DNA from 3 places in the Pseudomonas sp. NyZ480 genome. Region 3 is predicted to be linked to each of the others. Evidence: predicted binding sites of a transcription regulator. Region 3 holds the regulator's gene; each other region holds the start of a gene.
The links. The regulator FliA, encoded in region 3, starts transcription of late flagellar genes. The targets are predictions, from matches to a motif close to CTAAAGTTTNNNNNNNNNNNGCCGNTAA.

Region 1: P3R38_RS01860 (methyl-accepting chemotaxis protein) is a predicted target of FliA. The motif match lies at 3,375-3,402, and genes of this name have one in related genera.
Region 2: P3R38_RS24335 (methyl-accepting chemotaxis protein) is a predicted target of FliA. The motif match lies at 2,039-2,066, and genes of this name have one in related genera.

The regions. Positions count from the first base shown of each region.
Region 1 is NZ_CP120626.1:416,881-422,340, reverse strand. Features, by position in the region: gene P3R38_RS01885 (HutD family protein) at 1-129, opposite strand, end outside; gene hutC (histidine utilization repressor) at 126-836, opposite strand; gene P3R38_RS01875 (formimidoylglutamate deiminase) at 981-2,345, shown strand; gene P3R38_RS01870 (lipocalin family protein) at 2,419-2,991, opposite strand; gene bamE (outer membrane protein assembly factor BamE) at 2,988-3,242, opposite strand; gene P3R38_RS01860 (methyl-accepting chemotaxis protein) at 3,469-5,361, shown strand; gene P3R38_RS01855 (DUF924 family protein) at 5,425-5,460, opposite strand, start outside.
Region 2 is NZ_CP120626.1:5,288,667-5,294,126, reverse strand. Features, by position in the region: gene P3R38_RS24345 (NorM family multidrug efflux MATE transporter) at 1-872, opposite strand, end outside; gene P3R38_RS24340 (LysR substrate-binding domain-containing protein) at 1,028-1,954, shown strand; gene P3R38_RS24335 (methyl-accepting chemotaxis protein) at 2,167-4,074, shown strand; gene P3R38_RS24330 (VOC family protein) at 4,130-5,460, opposite strand, start outside.
Region 3 is NZ_CP120626.1:3,788,852-3,794,311, forward strand. Features, by position in the region: gene P3R38_RS17345 (chemotaxis protein CheA) at 1-2,100, opposite strand, end outside; gene P3R38_RS17350 (protein phosphatase CheZ) at 2,113-2,901, opposite strand; gene P3R38_RS17355 (chemotaxis response regulator CheY) at 2,921-3,295, opposite strand; gene fliA (RNA polymerase sigma factor FliA) at 3,399-4,139, opposite strand; gene fleN (flagellar synthesis regulator FleN) at 4,136-4,969, opposite strand; gene flhF (flagellar biosynthesis protein FlhF) at 5,063-5,460, opposite strand, start outside.

The DNA.
Region 1 (5,460 bases), 2.1 Mb from region 3:
GGAAAGGCGCCAGCCGAAACCGTCCAGGCCATCACCCGCATCGCGCGTGATTTCTTCGGTGAAACCGCCACCGTTCTTCCAAGGCATGCGCGGGTAGTCCCGTGCGCGTAACAACTGCAGCTGGCTCATTTGCTGAAACGTCCTTCCAGGCGATGACGGGAACCGGGGTGAATCAACCGAGCGGCGGTCACGGGCAGACGACCGGACCAAGTACGCCGACGGATCAGCAGGCAAGGCTCGCCACGCTCGATCTGCAGTAATTGGCACTCATCGGGTTCGGCGAGGATGGCCTCGACCACATGCTCGCCTTCTGTCAGTGGCGCAACCTGGGACAGGTAGGCATACGGGGTCTGCCGGGTAAAATCCTGCTTGAGGTAGTCCGGGGCGATGGCAGCGTTGACATAGCGGTCCTCGATTTGCACCGGTACGCCATTCTCGTAGTGCACGATCAGCGAGTGGAACACCCGCTGACCTTCGCGCATGTCCAGGGCCAGCGCCCGCTCGGAACCGGCCGCCTCTTCGGCAAGGGTGATCACCTGACAGCTATGCTGGTGGCCCCGGGCGGCAATTTCGTCGGCGATGTTATGGACTTCGAACAGCGCCGAGCGGGTCTTGGGTTCGGCGACGAAGGTACCTACGCCCTGCATGCGGACCAGCAAGCCCTCTGCGGTCAGCTCGCGCAGGGCGCGGTTGATGGTCATGCGACTGAAGCCCAGTTCGCTGACCAGCTCGCTTTCCGAGGGAACCCGGTGGTGTGGCGGCCAGCTGCCGTTTTCGATCTGCTGGACGATCATCTGCTTGACCCGGGCATACAGCGGCGCCGGCCCTTCGCCCATCTGGGCGACCAGCGTGGAGACAGGAGGTGTCGGCACGGCGTTTGGTCCTTGTGCGAATTGATTGAGCGGTAGCTTGCCGGAGTTTACCCGGCAGGCAAACGGCTGTATATGTATATACAAGCTGAACAATAACAGGATCGCCACATGCCCGCCTACTTCGCCGAACGCGCCCTCCTGCCCAACGGTTGGGCTAACGATGTCCGTCTGGAGGTCGCTGTCGATGGCCACCTGACAGACGTGCAAGCCAATGCCAGCGCTGAGGGCGCCGAACGGTTGCACGGGCCGCTGTTGCCGGGCATGCCGAACTTGCACTCCCACGCATTCCAGCGCGCCATGGCAGGCCTGGCCGAGGTGGCCGGCAATCCCAACGACAGCTTCTGGACCTGGCGCGAGCTGATGTACCGGATGGTCGGCAAGATCTCGCCGGAGCAACTGCACGTCATCGCCCGCCAGCTTTACATCGAGATGCTCAAGGCCGGTTATACCTCGGTGGCCGAGTTCCACTATGTCCATCATGACCAGGCAGGAAAGGCCTACGCCGACCCCACCGAGCTGTCCCGGCGCATCAGCGCCGCCGCCAACAGCAGCGGTATCGGCCTGACCTTGCTGCCCGTGCTTTACAGCCATTCAGGCTTCGGCGGCCAGGCCCCCAATGAAGGCCAGCGCCGCTTCATCAACACCACGGAACAGTACCTGGCCCTGCAGGCACAGCTCGCCCCTGTCCTGGCGGCCCAACCCGCGCAGCAGCTCGGCCTGTGCTTCCACTCCTTGCGTGCGGTTACCCCTGGGCAGATCGACCAGGTGCTGGCAGCGACCAATCAGCAGTGCCCGGTTCACATCCACATCGCCGAACAGCAGAAAGAAGTGGATGACTGCCTGGCCTGGAGCGGCCTGCGCCCACTGCAGTGGCTGTACGAGCACGTAAGCGTCGACCAGCGCTGGTGCCTGGTACATGCCACCCACGCCATTGCCGATGAAGTGACGGCCATGGCCCGCAGCGGTGCCGTCGCAGGCCTGTGCCTGACCACCGAAGCCAACCTGGGTGATGGCATCTTCCCGGCGGTGGATTACCTGGCTGAAGGTGGACGACTGGGCATCGGCTCGGACAGCCATGTCTCGCTGAGCGTAGTGGAAGAACTGCGCTGGCTGGAATACGGACAGCGCCTGCGGGACCAGCGGCGCAACCGCCTGCATGGTGAACGCCAGCCGATGGTGGGACGTACGCTGTATGACGCAGCGCTAAGCGGCGGGGCCCAGGCGCTGGGCCAGACCATCGGCACCCTGGAACGGGGCAAACGGGCCGACTGGCTCGTGCTCGACGGGCAGGACCCGTACATCGCCACTGCCGATGGCGACGCCATTCTGAACCGCTGGCTGTTTGCCGGTGGAGATCGTCAGGTACGGGATGTAATGGTCAATGGTCAGTGGGTAGTGCGTCAGGGGCGACATGCCCAGGAAGAGGAAAGCGCACGGGCGTTCGCACAGGTGTTGCGGCAGCTGTTGGGATGACGTGTCGAGAAATGGCCCTTTCGCCGGCAAGCCGGCTCCTACGAGGAGCTGGATGCCGGCGAGGAGGCTGGCATCAATGCATCTGCACGATCTGCTTGTCGGCCGTGCGCCAGATCAAGCGACTGGTGTCGTAACCCTGCTGCCGGGCTTCGGACAACAGGTTCTCGCGCTCCCAGGCCGGCAAGGTCGGCGTGCGCGAAAGAATCCACAGGTACTTGCGGTCCGGGCTGCCGACGATTGCCGTGCGGTAACGGTCATCCACGTACAGGATCCAGTACTCGCCCTTGGTCAGACCCGGTACCAGGCGGGTGAACCAGTTATCGAATTCCACCCATAACTTGTCGGTATGGCCTGGCTCCTGAATGTTGGCATGCCCCTCGGCGCGCAACCACTCGTCGCCCATCGTCCGGCACCGGTTGAGCACGCCATACGAGCCATCCTGCTTGAGGTTGTAATGGGCCTCTGACTGGGCACATTCGCTCTGGTAAGGCATTGGCAGTCGGGCCAGCTCGTACCACTTGCCTTGGTAACGCTTGAGGTCGACGTTGCCTGCGGTCTTTGGTGCCAGCGGGTCGTTGGCCGACGTGGCGCACCCCCCCAGCAGCATCACCAGGCACAGACCCAGCAGCAGGTGCAGACGCTTCATTTGAGACCCTGCCCTGAGTACATCAGAACCCTGTCAGCTGCGTACTGCACGCTGATGAAGCTCTTTTCGTCCCCCCAGGTGCAGCTGCTCATGCCCAGTGCGCCAGAGCACTCGGTGGGCGTGCCGAGCAGTTGCTCGACCTCGGCCTTGTTCATACCGGCCTTGAGCTTGGAATAGTTTTCCTGATTGATCTTGCTGCACGCAGTCAGGACGACGCACAAGGACAACAGGGCGAGGGAACGCAACGACATGAAGGGACACTCCTGGACAAGTAGGTGCAGGCGAGTGGCCTGCAGTGTCCTTCGACGGGAAAAACCCTCCCTGGTTCCCTGGATGCCACCCTTTACACATGCACCGTCGGTCGGCTGGCGCTGCGCAAACGATTAAGGTTTCCTTGCGCCAGGTCGACACAGCGAGCGGCGCTGTGGCGGATTGCCACACCCTCTCCCTCCGACTTGCCTTGCGCAGACCGTATTCATGACCAAGAACCTGAAGTTCAGCCACAAGATTCTGCTGGCCGCCGCCCTCGTGGTAGCGGTCGCCTTCACCTGTTTCGTCCTGTTCAACGACTACCGACAACGTCAGTCGCTGCGCAGCGATACGCAAGCTACCCTGAGGGACCTGGGCAATCTGACGGCGGGCAACATCCACAACTGGCTCGACAGCCGCATCCAACTGCTCGACTCGCTGGCCCAGCAAGTCGCGCTGGACGGCCCTGGCAAGGCCAGCCTCGACCGCAGCCTGTCGCTGCCGGTGTATGGCAGCAACTTCCAACTCACCTACTTCGGCGGCCAGGATGGCAGCATGCAGTCGGTACCGGTCGGCAACCGCGCCGCCGACTACGACCCTCGTGCAAGAGGCTGGTACAAGGCCGCCAGCGCCGCCAACCGGACCATCGTCACCGAACCCTACATCTCGGCATCCGCCGGTAAGCTGGTGATCACCCTGGCCACGCCGGTGCAACAGGCTGGCAAGCTGATTGGCGTCAGCGGCGTAGACACCGACCTGCAGACCATCAGCAACCTGATCAACACCCTGGACTTCGATGGCCGCGGGCATGCATTTATCGTCAACGGCGAAGGCAAGATCCTGATCCACCCCAAGGCCGAACTTGCGCTCAAGACCTTGGCCGACGTCTATCCAGGCACTCCGCCGCGCACCACCAACGGCCTGCAGGAGGTCGAGCTGGACGGGCGCAAGCAGTTCATCAGCTTCACCCATGTCGACGGCGTACCCTCTGCTGATTGGTACGTGGCACTGGTCCTCGACCAAGACGCGGCCTTCGCCATGCTGGGCGAGCTACGCACCTCGGCCATCGTCGCGACCCTGATTGCGGTGGTGGTGATCATTGGCCTGCTGAGCCTGCTGATACGCGTGCTGATGGAGCCACTGCACTTGATGGGACGCGCGATGCATGACATCGCCGAAGGTGAAGGTGACCTGACCCGCCGCCTGACCATTCATGCTCAGGACGAATTCGGCAGCCTCGGCAAATCGTTCAACCGCTTCGTCGAGCGAATCCACGAGTCCATCCGCGAAGTCGCCTCGGCCACTGGCCAGGTCAATGCGGTAGCGGCACAGGTGGTGTCGGCCTCCAATGCCTCGATCGACAATGCCGACCAGCAGTCCAGCCGCACCAGCAGCGTGGCCGCGGCCATCAACCAGCTGGGTGCCGCGGCCCAGGAAATCGCCCAGAACGCGGCGCTGGCCTCGCAGCATTCCAGCGAAGCACGAGGCCTGGCCGAGGATGGTCACCAGGTGGTTGGTCGCACGATAGAGGTGATGAACCAGCTGTCGGCGCGCATCAGCGACTCCTGCGGCAACATCGAAACGCTGAACGCACACACCGCGAACATCGGCCAGATTCTCGATGTGATCAGCGGTATTTCCCAGCAGACCAACCTGCTGGCGCTCAACGCCGCGATCGAAGCTGCTCGCGCGGGCGAGGCCGGACGTGGTTTTGCCGTGGTGGCCGATGAGGTACGCAACCTGGCCCATCGCACCCAGGAATCGGCACAGCAGGTACAGCGCCTGATCGAAGAGCTGCAGGCCGGCGCGCAGGTGGCGGTCAGCACCATGAACCAGAGCCGACAGCACAGCGACCACAGCGTTGGCATCGCCAATCAGGCGGGTGAACGGTTGAGCAGCGTGACCCAGCGCATTGGGGAAATCGATGGCATGAACCAGTCGGTCGCGACCGCTACCGAAGAACAGACTGCCGTGGTGGAGTCGATCAACGTCGACATTACCGAGATCAATGCATTGAATCAGGAAGGCGTGCAAAACCTGCAGAGCACCTTGCGTGCCTGCACCGACCTCGAACACCAGGTGGAGCGGTTGAAACAGCTGGTGGGGAGTTTCCGGATCTGAGATGGCGGGCCGCATCGCCGGCAAACCGGCTCCTACGCGTCTTGTGGGAGCCGGCGCACGGCGCTAGAACCTGGACCCAGGCTCCAGCAGAAAGTCCAT
Region 2 (5,460 bases), 1.5 Mb from region 3:
AGCCCGGTTGGTACCATGAATGCGGTGGACACGATTTGCAGGGCGATCTGGTGCGCCGCCAGTTCCGTGCTACCGAGCACACCCATGCACAGCGCGGCGAAGGCGAACAGCCCCACCTCCACCATGTAGGTACCGCCAATCGGCAGACCTAGCCGCCACAGTTCCCGCAGGGCAGGCAGGGAAGGGCGCGACAGGCCCCGGCGTAGCGGGTAGGGTGTATAGGCCGGGTGCCAGTGGATGTACAGCGCCAGGGCAATGGCCATGCCCATCGACACCACGGCGGTGACCAGGCCGATGCCCATCAGGCCAAGCTTGGGCAGGCCGAACATGCCTTCGATCAGCGCGACGTTGAACAGATAGTTGAGCACCGTGCCCACCAGGCTGATGACCATCACTGGCGTCGAGCGACCCAATGCGCTGGTGAATCCGCGCAAGGCCATGAACGTCAGGTAGCCAGGCAGGGCCAAGGGCAGCAGGGTAAGGAATTCGGCCGCCGAGGCCACGTTCTCGGGCTTCTGGCCGAACAGCAGTAACACAGGCTCGAGGTTCCACAGCACCAGGGCCGCGACCAGCGCCAGACCCCAGGCCAACCACAGGCCGTTCTGTGCCAGGCGGGTAGCGCCCTCGATGTCATTCGCCCCTTTGCGAATCGCCACCAGAGTGCCGACTGCAGCGATCACACCCAGGCAGAAAATCGACACGAACGAATAGCTCGCCGCACCCAGGCCGCCACCTGCCAGGGCCTGTGGGCTGATACGGGCCATCATCAAGGTGTCGGTCAACACCATCAGCATGTGCGCCAACTGCGAGGCGATCAGCGGCCCCGCCAGGCGCAGCAAAGCCTTGAGTTCAGTAGCGGGCGCGACATGCATGGTTGAGGTCCTTGATGCTTATCCTGTAGGCGAGGCGACGATTCTGAGGCTTTGGTCAACTTTCCACAAAAGGATAATAGCGATGCTTGGCATGAGTTGAACTCATGCATATATGATTATCTGCATTCCTTTCCACGCCCTCTTTCAGGTGCCCCATGTCCCGTCAGTTGCCTGCGCTCTATGCACTGCGCGCATTCGAAGCCGCCGCTCGGCTGAGCTCTTTCACCCGCGCTGGCGAAGAGCTCTCGATTACCCAGAGTGCGGTCAGTCGACACATTCGCACCTTGGAGGATCATTTCGCCTGTCGCCTATTCGTACGCAGCGGGCGCAGCCTGCAATTGACCGAGGCCGCGCGGGTGCTGCTGCCGGGTGTGCGCGAGGGCTTCGCCGCGCTGGAGCGGGCTTGCGATACCCTGCGCGGTGAAGATGACATCCTGCGCATGAAGGCGCCCTCGACCTTGACCATGCGCTGGTTGCTGGCACGCCTGAGCCGCTTTCGCCATTTGCAGCCGGGTAACGAGGTGCAGCTGACCAGCGCCTGGATGGACGTCGACCATGTGGACTTCAATCAGGAGCCGTTCGACTGTGCAGTGTTGCTCAGTGACGGTGTGTTCCCACCAGACTGGGAAGTGCGCCGGTTATTCAGCGAGTTACTGATCCCGGTGGGGGCGCCGGATTTGCTCAAGGATGGCCCCTGGGACGAGCGCCGGTTGGCGGGTATCGAGTTGCTGCACCCAACGCCGGACAAGCGTGACTGGCGGGCTTGGCTAGAGCGCATGGGGCTTGCCGAAAAGGTTTCGCTCAAGGGCGGCCAGGTATTCGACACGCTGGAGCTGGGCATGATTGCGGCTGCCAGGGGTTATGGGATTTCCATGGGTGACCTGCTGATGGTGGCGGAGGACGTTGCGCAAGGACGCCTGAGCCTGCCGTGGCCCACGGCGGTGCCCAGTGGCATGGACTACTATCTGGTGTGGCCGCGCACCCGACCGGGTGGCGAGCGGTTGCGACGGCTGAGCGTGTTTCTGCAGGAGGAGGCGGCTGCGGTGAGTTTGCCGGATGTGCAGATGCTGCCTCCCCTCTAGCCGGCAAGCCGCCTTCTTCAGGGCTGGGTGGGATCCTGGGCTTGCTGCAACAACGAAAACGTTTGCGAATATCCCGGCCCGACACTCAAGTATTGGCTTGCGACGCCGATTCTCTGGCACCAGCGTCCCGGAAGAGGATGCGATTTTCGTCGATAACCCGCAGGTGGCCTGGGTGATCAGGATGATCCCGGCCACTTGTCAGGAGCTTCCCCATGTCGCAACCGCGTGCACGCATCGCCTCGCAGCTCGGAATCGCCCTCGCCATCGTGCTGGCGTTGGTGATCACCGGCAGTACCTTGTTCGCCCTGCGCTCGTTGGACCAGGCCAACCTCGCCACCCGCCAGCAGCACCTGGCCAGCGAGGCCCGGCTGTTGGCCGACCAGCTCGAAACCTTCCACAGCTCGCTCAAGGACAACACCCAGCGCCTGAGCGGCTTGTTCGAGCGGCGTTTCGCCTCGGGCCTGACAGTGCATGCCGGTGAAACCGTCAATGTCGCAGGCCAGGCTACGCCTGCGTTGTACTTGGGCGAGCGGCTGCTGAACAACGACTTCCAGCAGGTGGACGAATTCCAGCAGATGACCGCGGGTGTCGCGACGCTGTTCGTGCGCAGCGGTGACGACTTCGTGCGCATCAGCACCTCGCTGACCAAGCAGGATGGTAGCCGCGCCATCGGTACCCAGCTCGACCGTCAGCACCCGGCTTATGCAAAGCTGATGGCGGGCCAGACCTATGTCGGGCGTGCCGTGCTGTTCGAGCGCAACTACATGACTCGCTACGTGCCGGTCAGCGATGGCAGTGGGCGGGTGATAGCTGTGTTGTTCGTCGGCTTCGACTACACCGACGCGCAGAATGCCCAGTTCGCCAACCTCAAGCGGTTCCGCATTGGTGAAACCGGCTCGCTGGCCCTGCGTGATGAACGAGGTCAATGGCTGGTTCCGCCGGCCAATGCCGAGCAGCCACTGTTCAGCGTCACCGCGCCCTTCGCCGAAGGCCCATGGACGGTGGTGGCGAGCATGCCGGAAGCGGAGATTCGTGAGGTGACCTGGAGCGTCGGCTGGCGCCTGGCCATCGGCAGCCTGCTGGCCATGCTGCTGGCGGTGGCGGCGACCCTGTGGTTGTTGCGGCGCAAGCTTCGGCCCCTCGATGACCTGGTGCTGCAGGCCGAAGCCCTCGGAGCAGGCGACCTCAATGCACGTCTGAATGTCACCAGCCATGACGAAATCGGCCAGCTGGCACGCAGTTTCAACAAGATGGGCGAGGCCCTGTCGACCATGGTCGAGCACATTCGCAATGCATCCGAGCAAGTCAGCGGGCGGGCACGCTCGTTGGCCGGGTTGTCGGCCGGGGCTTGCGAAGGCATGGACCAACAGTCCGGCGAGATCACCAGCATGGCAGGCGCGGTGGAGGAGTTCAGCGCCACCTCGATGAACATCGCCGACAACATGGCGGGCACCGAGCGCATGGCCCGCGATAATGCCCAGCAGACCCGCATCGGCCGTAACGCCATGGATCAGGCATCGAGCTCGCTACGCCAGATCGCCGAGGCGCTGGGTGGCACGGCTACGGTGATGGACACCCTGGGCGCTCGCTCCCAGGAAATCGGTGGGATCGTTGGGGTGATCACCGCGATTGCCGAGCAGACCAACTTGCTGGCGCTCAACGCCGCCATTGAAGCGGCCCGGGCCGGCGAGCAGGGACGAGGCTTCGCCGTCGTGGCTGATGAGGTGCGAGGACTGGCTGCCCGCACGCGCCAGGCGACGGACGAAATTTCCGGCATGATCGCCAGTATCCAGCAACAGACCGGGCATGCGATCAGCACCCTGGAGCAGGGCAACCAGTTGATGCAGGAGGGCCTGGAGCGCAACGACAAAGTGGCCGAGGCACTGGCGCGCATCGATGAGCAAAGCCGCGTTGCCGGTGAACAGTTCGCCGTCATCAGCACCGCGACACAGGAGCAGAGCAGCACGGCAACGGTGCTTAGCCGCAACCTGCAGAGCATCGCGCAAGCCAACAGCGAGCAACGCGACGTGGCCAACGAGCTGGCGTTCACTGCCCGGGAGCTAGAAGGGCTGGCAGCGCAGTTGAGGCAGGAAGTGGATCGATTTCGGGTAGGCCGCTGACTGCTACGGACCTGTCGCCGGCAAGCGGGCTTGCCGGCGACTTTATGACCGAGGCTTAGATCGAGCCGAGGTTCAACGCCTGCGCACATGCCTGCAGCGAACGCTGTTCACTCTGTGCATACAGCGTCAATTCATCCTGTACCTTCAGCCCAAGTGCCGCCTCGAAAGCATCCCGGTTGGCATTGCTACCGTACTCGGCCTGGGCATCGTCACCGAGGTTGGATTGGAAAATGCCCGCGGCACTGACCGGCAGGAAGTCTTCGTACACCAGCGCCTCGAAGTGCACATGGCCAGCTTCGATCAGCCCTTCCAGCGTGGTCGGGCGATCATCCTGATCCCGTACGGCCAAGCCCTTCTCGGTGGGGAAGTAGCGGAAGTAGGCCAGACCCTGTTCGCGCATTTGGGCCAGGTCATCCGGAAATGCGGCGAATTGCTCCTTGAGCAACACCATGTAGCGTTCGGCGTTGGCCTCGGCCGGGGCGCCGCCCAGGGCCGCGCGGGTCGCATCCAGCAGCGTGTCGTAGAGCTGGCGGCCTTTGGGCGTCAGTGCCGCGCCGCGTTGCTCGATTTCGCCGAAGCGCGCGGTGTGGCTGCCTTCGCTGCCCTGCTGACCGCTGAACGCGACCGTCTCTTGCAGCGCCTTGAAGCTGGTCTGGCGCAACAGGATCGGGTGACGGCGAGTAGGAGGGCCTTCGACCACGGCTTTTGGCGGGATGCCCTTGGCAGGCATGCCGGCCTGGATCGCGTCGATATCCAGCGTGCGCGGCGTCAGGTGGTTGATGTGTGGGCCTTTGAAGGCCACCACATCGGCGATCAGGCGGTGCTGGTCATGCAGCTGCTGATACTGCTCGGCGGTCACCGTGGCATCCTGGTGCCAGCGGAAGGTGTGCAGCGCCTCTTGGACGAAGGTGTGGGCATCGACTGCATTCAGGCCGCCGTCACGCTCGCTTTGGGCGATCAGTTCCAGTACCCGTGGGGTGAAGATCTTGCGCTTGGCCAGAATGGTCTGGGCCAGTTCACGCAGTGGCGGGTTGTCGATCAGCTCCAGTCGTAACAGCGAGGTGAATACCCGGAAGGGGCTGACATGCAGGGACTGCTCGTGCACCGCGCGGAACGCGGTGGAATGGACCGGTACACCGGCCGAGCTGAGATCGTAGTAGCCGACAGGTTCCATGCCCATGACGGCGAACAATTTGGCGATGGTCGCCAGTTCCTCTGCGGTGCCCACGCGGATCGCGCCGTGGCGCTCCTGGTCCAGGCGCTCGATTTCGCCGGTCCAGCGCAGGGCCTCGGCCACTGCTGGCTGTTGGGTCATGACCTGCTGGTTGACTTCGCTCACCAGCTCCAGCAGCGTGCCGTACAGCGGCACTTCCTGTTTGTACATGA
Region 3 (5,460 bases):
TTCCTGGCCCACCAACTGGTCGACCACGAAGCCGATACGTTGAGTACCGACCGAAAGAATCACCACATGGCCTTCGCGCTGCTCCTCGTGCACCTGGTCCTGGACCAGCCAGCGCTTGAGGTAGAACAGCGGCAATGCCTTGTCGCGCACGATCACCACTTCCTGGCCGTCGACCACGTTGGTACGCGACAGGTCGAGGTGGAAGATCTCGTTGACGTTGACCAACGGGAAGGCGAACGCCTGGTTGCCCAGCATCACCATCAGGGTCGGCATGATCGCCAGGGTCAGCGGCACCTTGATGACGATCTTCGAGCCCTGGCCCTTGGCCGAGAAGATGTTGATCGAGCCGTTGAGCTGGGAAATCTTGGTCTTCACCACGTCCATGCCCACGCCACGGCCGGACACGTCGGAGATCTCGGTCTTGGTCGAGAAGCCTGGGGCGAAGATCAGGTTGTAGCAGTCCGACTCGCTCAGGCGATCGGCCGCGTCTTTGTCCATCAGGCCCTTTTCCACGGCCTTGGCACGCAGGATGCTCGGGTCCATGCCCTTGCCGTCATCGGAAATCGACAGCAGGATGTGGTCGCCTTCCTGCTCGGCGGACAACACCACCCGGCCGGTCCGGGCCTTGCCTGCGGCCTCGCGTTCGTCGGGCATTTCCACGCCGTGGTCGACGGCGTTGCGCACCAGGTGCACCAACGGATCGGCCAGGGCCTCGACCAGGTTCTTGTCCAGGTCGGTCTCTTCGCCGACCAGCTCCAGGTTGATCTCTTTCTTGAGCTGGCGAGCCAGGTCACGGACCAGGCGCGGGAAGCGGCCGAAGACTTTCTTGATCGGCTGCATGCGGGTTTTCATGACCGCGGTCTGCAAGTCGGCGGTGACCACGTCGAGGTTCGACACGGCCTTGGACATGGCTTCGTCGCCGCTATTGAGGCCCAGGCGCACCAAGCGGTTACGCACCAGTACCAGTTCGCCGACCATGTTCATGATCTCGTCCAGACGCGCCGTGTCGACCCGCACGGTGGTCTCCGCTTCGCTGGCCGCATGCTTGTCGGCGGCAGGCGCTGGGCTGCGGGCAGGGGCTGCAGGCTTGGCGGCCGCCGCAGGTGCAGCGACGGGCGCAGCAGCCGGGGCCGGCTTGGCTGCCGGCTGGCTCTCGGCCTTGGCCGCTACCGGCGCTGCGACAGCGGCAGGTGCCTCTGCGGCGACGCTTTCACCCGAGAACTTGCCTTTGCCGTGCAACTGATCGAGCAGCGCTTCGAACTCGTGTTCGCTGATCTCGTCACCGCTGGCAGTTGCCGATGCCGCTGGGGACTGGGCTGCGGGCGCGGCTGCCGAAGGCAAAGCGTCGGCCTGGAACGAGCCTTTGCCGTGCAACTGATCGAGCAGCGACTCGAATTCTTCGTCGGTGATTTCATCGCTCGCCGGTGCGCTGGCCGCCGCTTGCGGCTCGGCGGCGGCGAGCTCGGGCGAGAACTGGCCCTTGCCGTGCAACTGATCGAGCAACGATTCGAATTCGGCATCGGTGATTTCATCGCCACTGCCGGTCAGCGTTTCGCCCTGCAGCTGCTCGGAAGCGGCCTCGGCCTGGGCTTTCACGGCATCGAGCGAGTCGAGCAGTTGTTCGAATTCGGTGTCGGTGATATCGGCTTCGGCGACGGCCTGTTCGGCCACCGGCGCGGCTTCGACCACCGGCGCGGCGACCTCGGCCCCGGCCGGCTCGGCCAAGCGCGAGAGCGCCGCCAGCAGTTCAGACGTGGCTGGCGTGATCTCGCTGCGCTCGCGCACCTGGCCGAACATGCTGTTGACCGTGTCCAGGGCTTCCAGGACCACGTCCATCAGTTCCGCATCGACCCGGCGCTCACCTTTGCGCAGGATGTCGAACACGTTCTCCGCGATATGGCAGCACTCCACCAGCTCATTGAGCTGAAGGAAGCCGGCGCCCCCTTTTACAGTGTGAAAACCGCGAAAGATCGCATTGAGCAGGTCAGCATCGTCAGGCCGGCTTTCCAGCTCGACCAGTTGCTCGGACAGTTGCTCAAGAATTTCGCCGGCTTCTACCAGGAAATCCTGAAGGATTTCTTCATCGGCGCCGAAGCTCATTAAACGTGCTCCCTAAAAACCCAGACTGGACAGCAGATCATCGACATCGTCCTGACCGGACACGACGTCTTCACGCTTATCGGCATGAATCTGCGGACCTTCACCCCGGGTTGGATGTTTTTCTTGATCTTTTTCAGCGCGCAGCTGCTGGTGGTCATGTTCGATACCGGCAAAACGGTCGACCTGACTGGCCATCAGCACGAGCTTGAGCAGATTGCTTTCTACTTCGGTGACCAGTGCGGTTACCCGCTTGATCACCTGGCCGGTCAGGTCCTGATAGTCCTGAGCCAGCAAGATATCGTTGAGGTGGCCGGCGACCTTGCGGTTCCCGTCGGCGCTATGCGTCAGGAAACTGTCGACGCGCTTGACCAGCTCACGAAACTCCGGTGCTGCCACCTCGCGGCGCATGAACCGTTGCCAGTCAACGCTCAGGGCCTGGGCCTCGGCGGACAGCTCGTTGAGTACCGGCGTGCTCTGCTCCACCAGGTCCATGGTGCGGTTGGCCGCACCCTCGGTGAGTTTGACCACGTAGGACAGGCGCTCGGTGGCGTCGGTGATCTGCGAGACCTCCTCGGCCTGCGGCATGCGCGGGTCGATCTGGAAGCTGACGATCGCGCTGTGCAGCTCGCGGGTGAGCTTGCCGACTTCCTGATACAAGCCACGGTCGCGGGTCTGGTTCAGCTGATGGATCAGCTGCACCGCATCGCCGAAACGTCCCCGTTCCAGGCTCTCGACCAACTCCTCGGCATGTTTCTTCAGGGTCGATTCGAACTCGCCCAAAGACGTATGTGATGGTTCCATGGCGCCCCCCTTACGTGCCTCAGCCGTTAACGCGCTCGAAGATTTTCTCGATCTTTTCCTTGAGCACTTGGGCAGTGAAAGGCTTGACCACGTAGCCATTGACGCCGGCCTGGGCCGCTTCGATGATCTGGTCGCGCTTGGCTTCGGCGGTCACCATCAGCACCGGCATCCCCTTGAGGCGATCATGGGCGCGCACTTTGCGCAACAGGTCGATCCCGGACATGCCCGGCATGTTCCAGTCGGTCACCAGGAAATCGTAATGGCCACTTTCGAGCATCGGCAGCGCCGTGGTGCCGTCGTCGGCTTCATCGGTATTGGTGAAACCCAGATCACGCAACAGGTTCTTGATGATCCGCCGCATCGTCGAAAAGTCGTCAACGATGAGGATTTTCATGTCTTTGTTCAATTAGACCTCCAAGCAGTCTCAAACGCGCTCGGCCCCGAGCACGCATTCAATCAATTCGGTACAACGTGAAACGACTGCAACGACCCCAGGCTCAACGTGCCCGCCATTCCCCAAGACGACTGCGCAGGCGCGCCGCGCATTGGCTGTGCAGCTGGCTGACACGCGATTCGCTGACCCCAAGCACCTCACCGATTTCCTTGAGGTTCAGCTCTTCGTCGTAGTACAGCGCCAGCACCAGCCGCTCACGCTCCGGCAAGTTGGCGATCGCATCGGTCAGGGCAGCCTGGAAGCGTTCGTCCTCCAGATCGCGCGACGGCTCGATCTGGCCGCTGGCCCCATCCTCGTGCAACCCTTCGTGCTCGCCGTCCTGCAACAGGTCGTCGAAGCTGAACAGGCGACTGCCCAGGGTATCGTTCAAAATCCCGTAGTAATCATCGAGACTCAATTGAAGTTCGGCAGCAACTTCGTGATCTTTAGCGTCGCGACCTGTTCTGGCTTCAACAGACCGCATCGCGTCACTGACCATGCGCGTGTTTCGGTGCACGGAACGCGGCGCCCAATCGCCCTTGCGCACCTCGTCGAGCATCGCGCCACGGATTCGAATACCCGCATAGGTTTCGAAGCTTGCGCCCTTGCTGGCGTCGTATTTGTTGGCCACTTCCAGGAGGCCGATCATGCCGGCCTGGATCAGGTCCTCCACCTGGACATTGGCTGGCAGACGGGCCAGCAGGTGGTAGGCGATGCGTTTGACCAGTGGCGCATACCGCTCCACCAGTTCGTACTGGGCATCCTTGGACGCCCTGCTGTACATCTTGAAACCGCTCGCGTTCATAGGACCGGCCCTGCGCTGGTGGGCTGCACCAGACGCTCGACGAAGAATTCCAGGTGCCCGCGGGGGTTGGCCGGCAGCGGCCAGCTGTCGACCTTCTGCGCAATGGCCTTGAACGCCAGGGCGCACTTGGACCGCGGGAAGGCTTCATACACGGCGCGCTGTTTCTGAACTGCCTTGCGCACGCATTCGTCATACGGCACGGCGCCGACGTATTGTAGGGCGACGTCAAGGAAGCGATCGGTGACCTTGGTCAACTTGGCGAACAGATTGCGCCCTTCCTGCGGGCTCTGCGCCATGTTGGCCAGCACACGGAAACGGTTCATGCCGTAGTCACGGTTGAGCAGCTTGATCAGCGCGTAGGCGTCGGTGATCGAGGTCGGCTCGTCACACACCACCAGCAGCACTTCCTGGGCGGCGCGCACGAAGCTGACTACCGAGTCACCAATACCCGCAGCAGTGTCGATCACCAGCACGTCGAGGTTGTCGCCGATCTCGCTGAATGCCTGGATAAGCCCTGCATGCTGGGCAGGCGCCAGGTGCACCATGCTCTGCGTGCCTGAGGCCGCTGGCACGATCCGCACACCGCCTGGGCCTTGCAGCAGGACATCGCGCAGCTCGCAACGCCCCTCGATCACATCGGCCAGGGTGCGCTTGGGCGTCAGGCCCAGCAGTACGTCGACATTGGCAAGGCCCAGGTCGGCGTCCAGCAGCATGACCCGCCGACCAAGCTCAGCCAGCGCCAGGGACAGGTTCACTGAAACGTTAGTCTTGCCGACGCCACCTTTGCCACCGGTTACGGCGATCACCTGTACGGGATGCATGCTACCCATGTCTGTTGTTTACCTTGTCTCGCTTGGACCCAAACCCCACGGGAGGCAATTCTGCGGGCCCCTTGGTGTAGGTACTGTGCACACGCTGCATCATCAACCCGCTCGCCGAGGGTTGTGATAGAGATCAGCGAACATGTCGGCCATGGCCTCTTCGCTGGGCTCGTCCTGCAACTGCACACTGACCGCGCGGCTGACCAACTGGTGCGCGCGCGGCAGGTGCAGGTCGTCAGGAATGCGCGGGCCATCGGTAAGGTAGGCCACGGGCAGTTCATGACTGATGGCAAGGCTCAGCACATCACCGAGGCTGGCCGTTTCATCGAGTTTGGTCAGGATACAACCGGCCAGCCCGCAGCGCTTGTAGCTGTGGTAGGCGGCGGTCAGCACCTGCTTCTGGCTGGTGGTTGCCAATACCAGGTAGTTCTTGGCGGCAATGCCACGACCGGCCAGGGTTTCCAGTTGCATGCGCAGGGCCGGGTCGCTGGCTTGCAGGC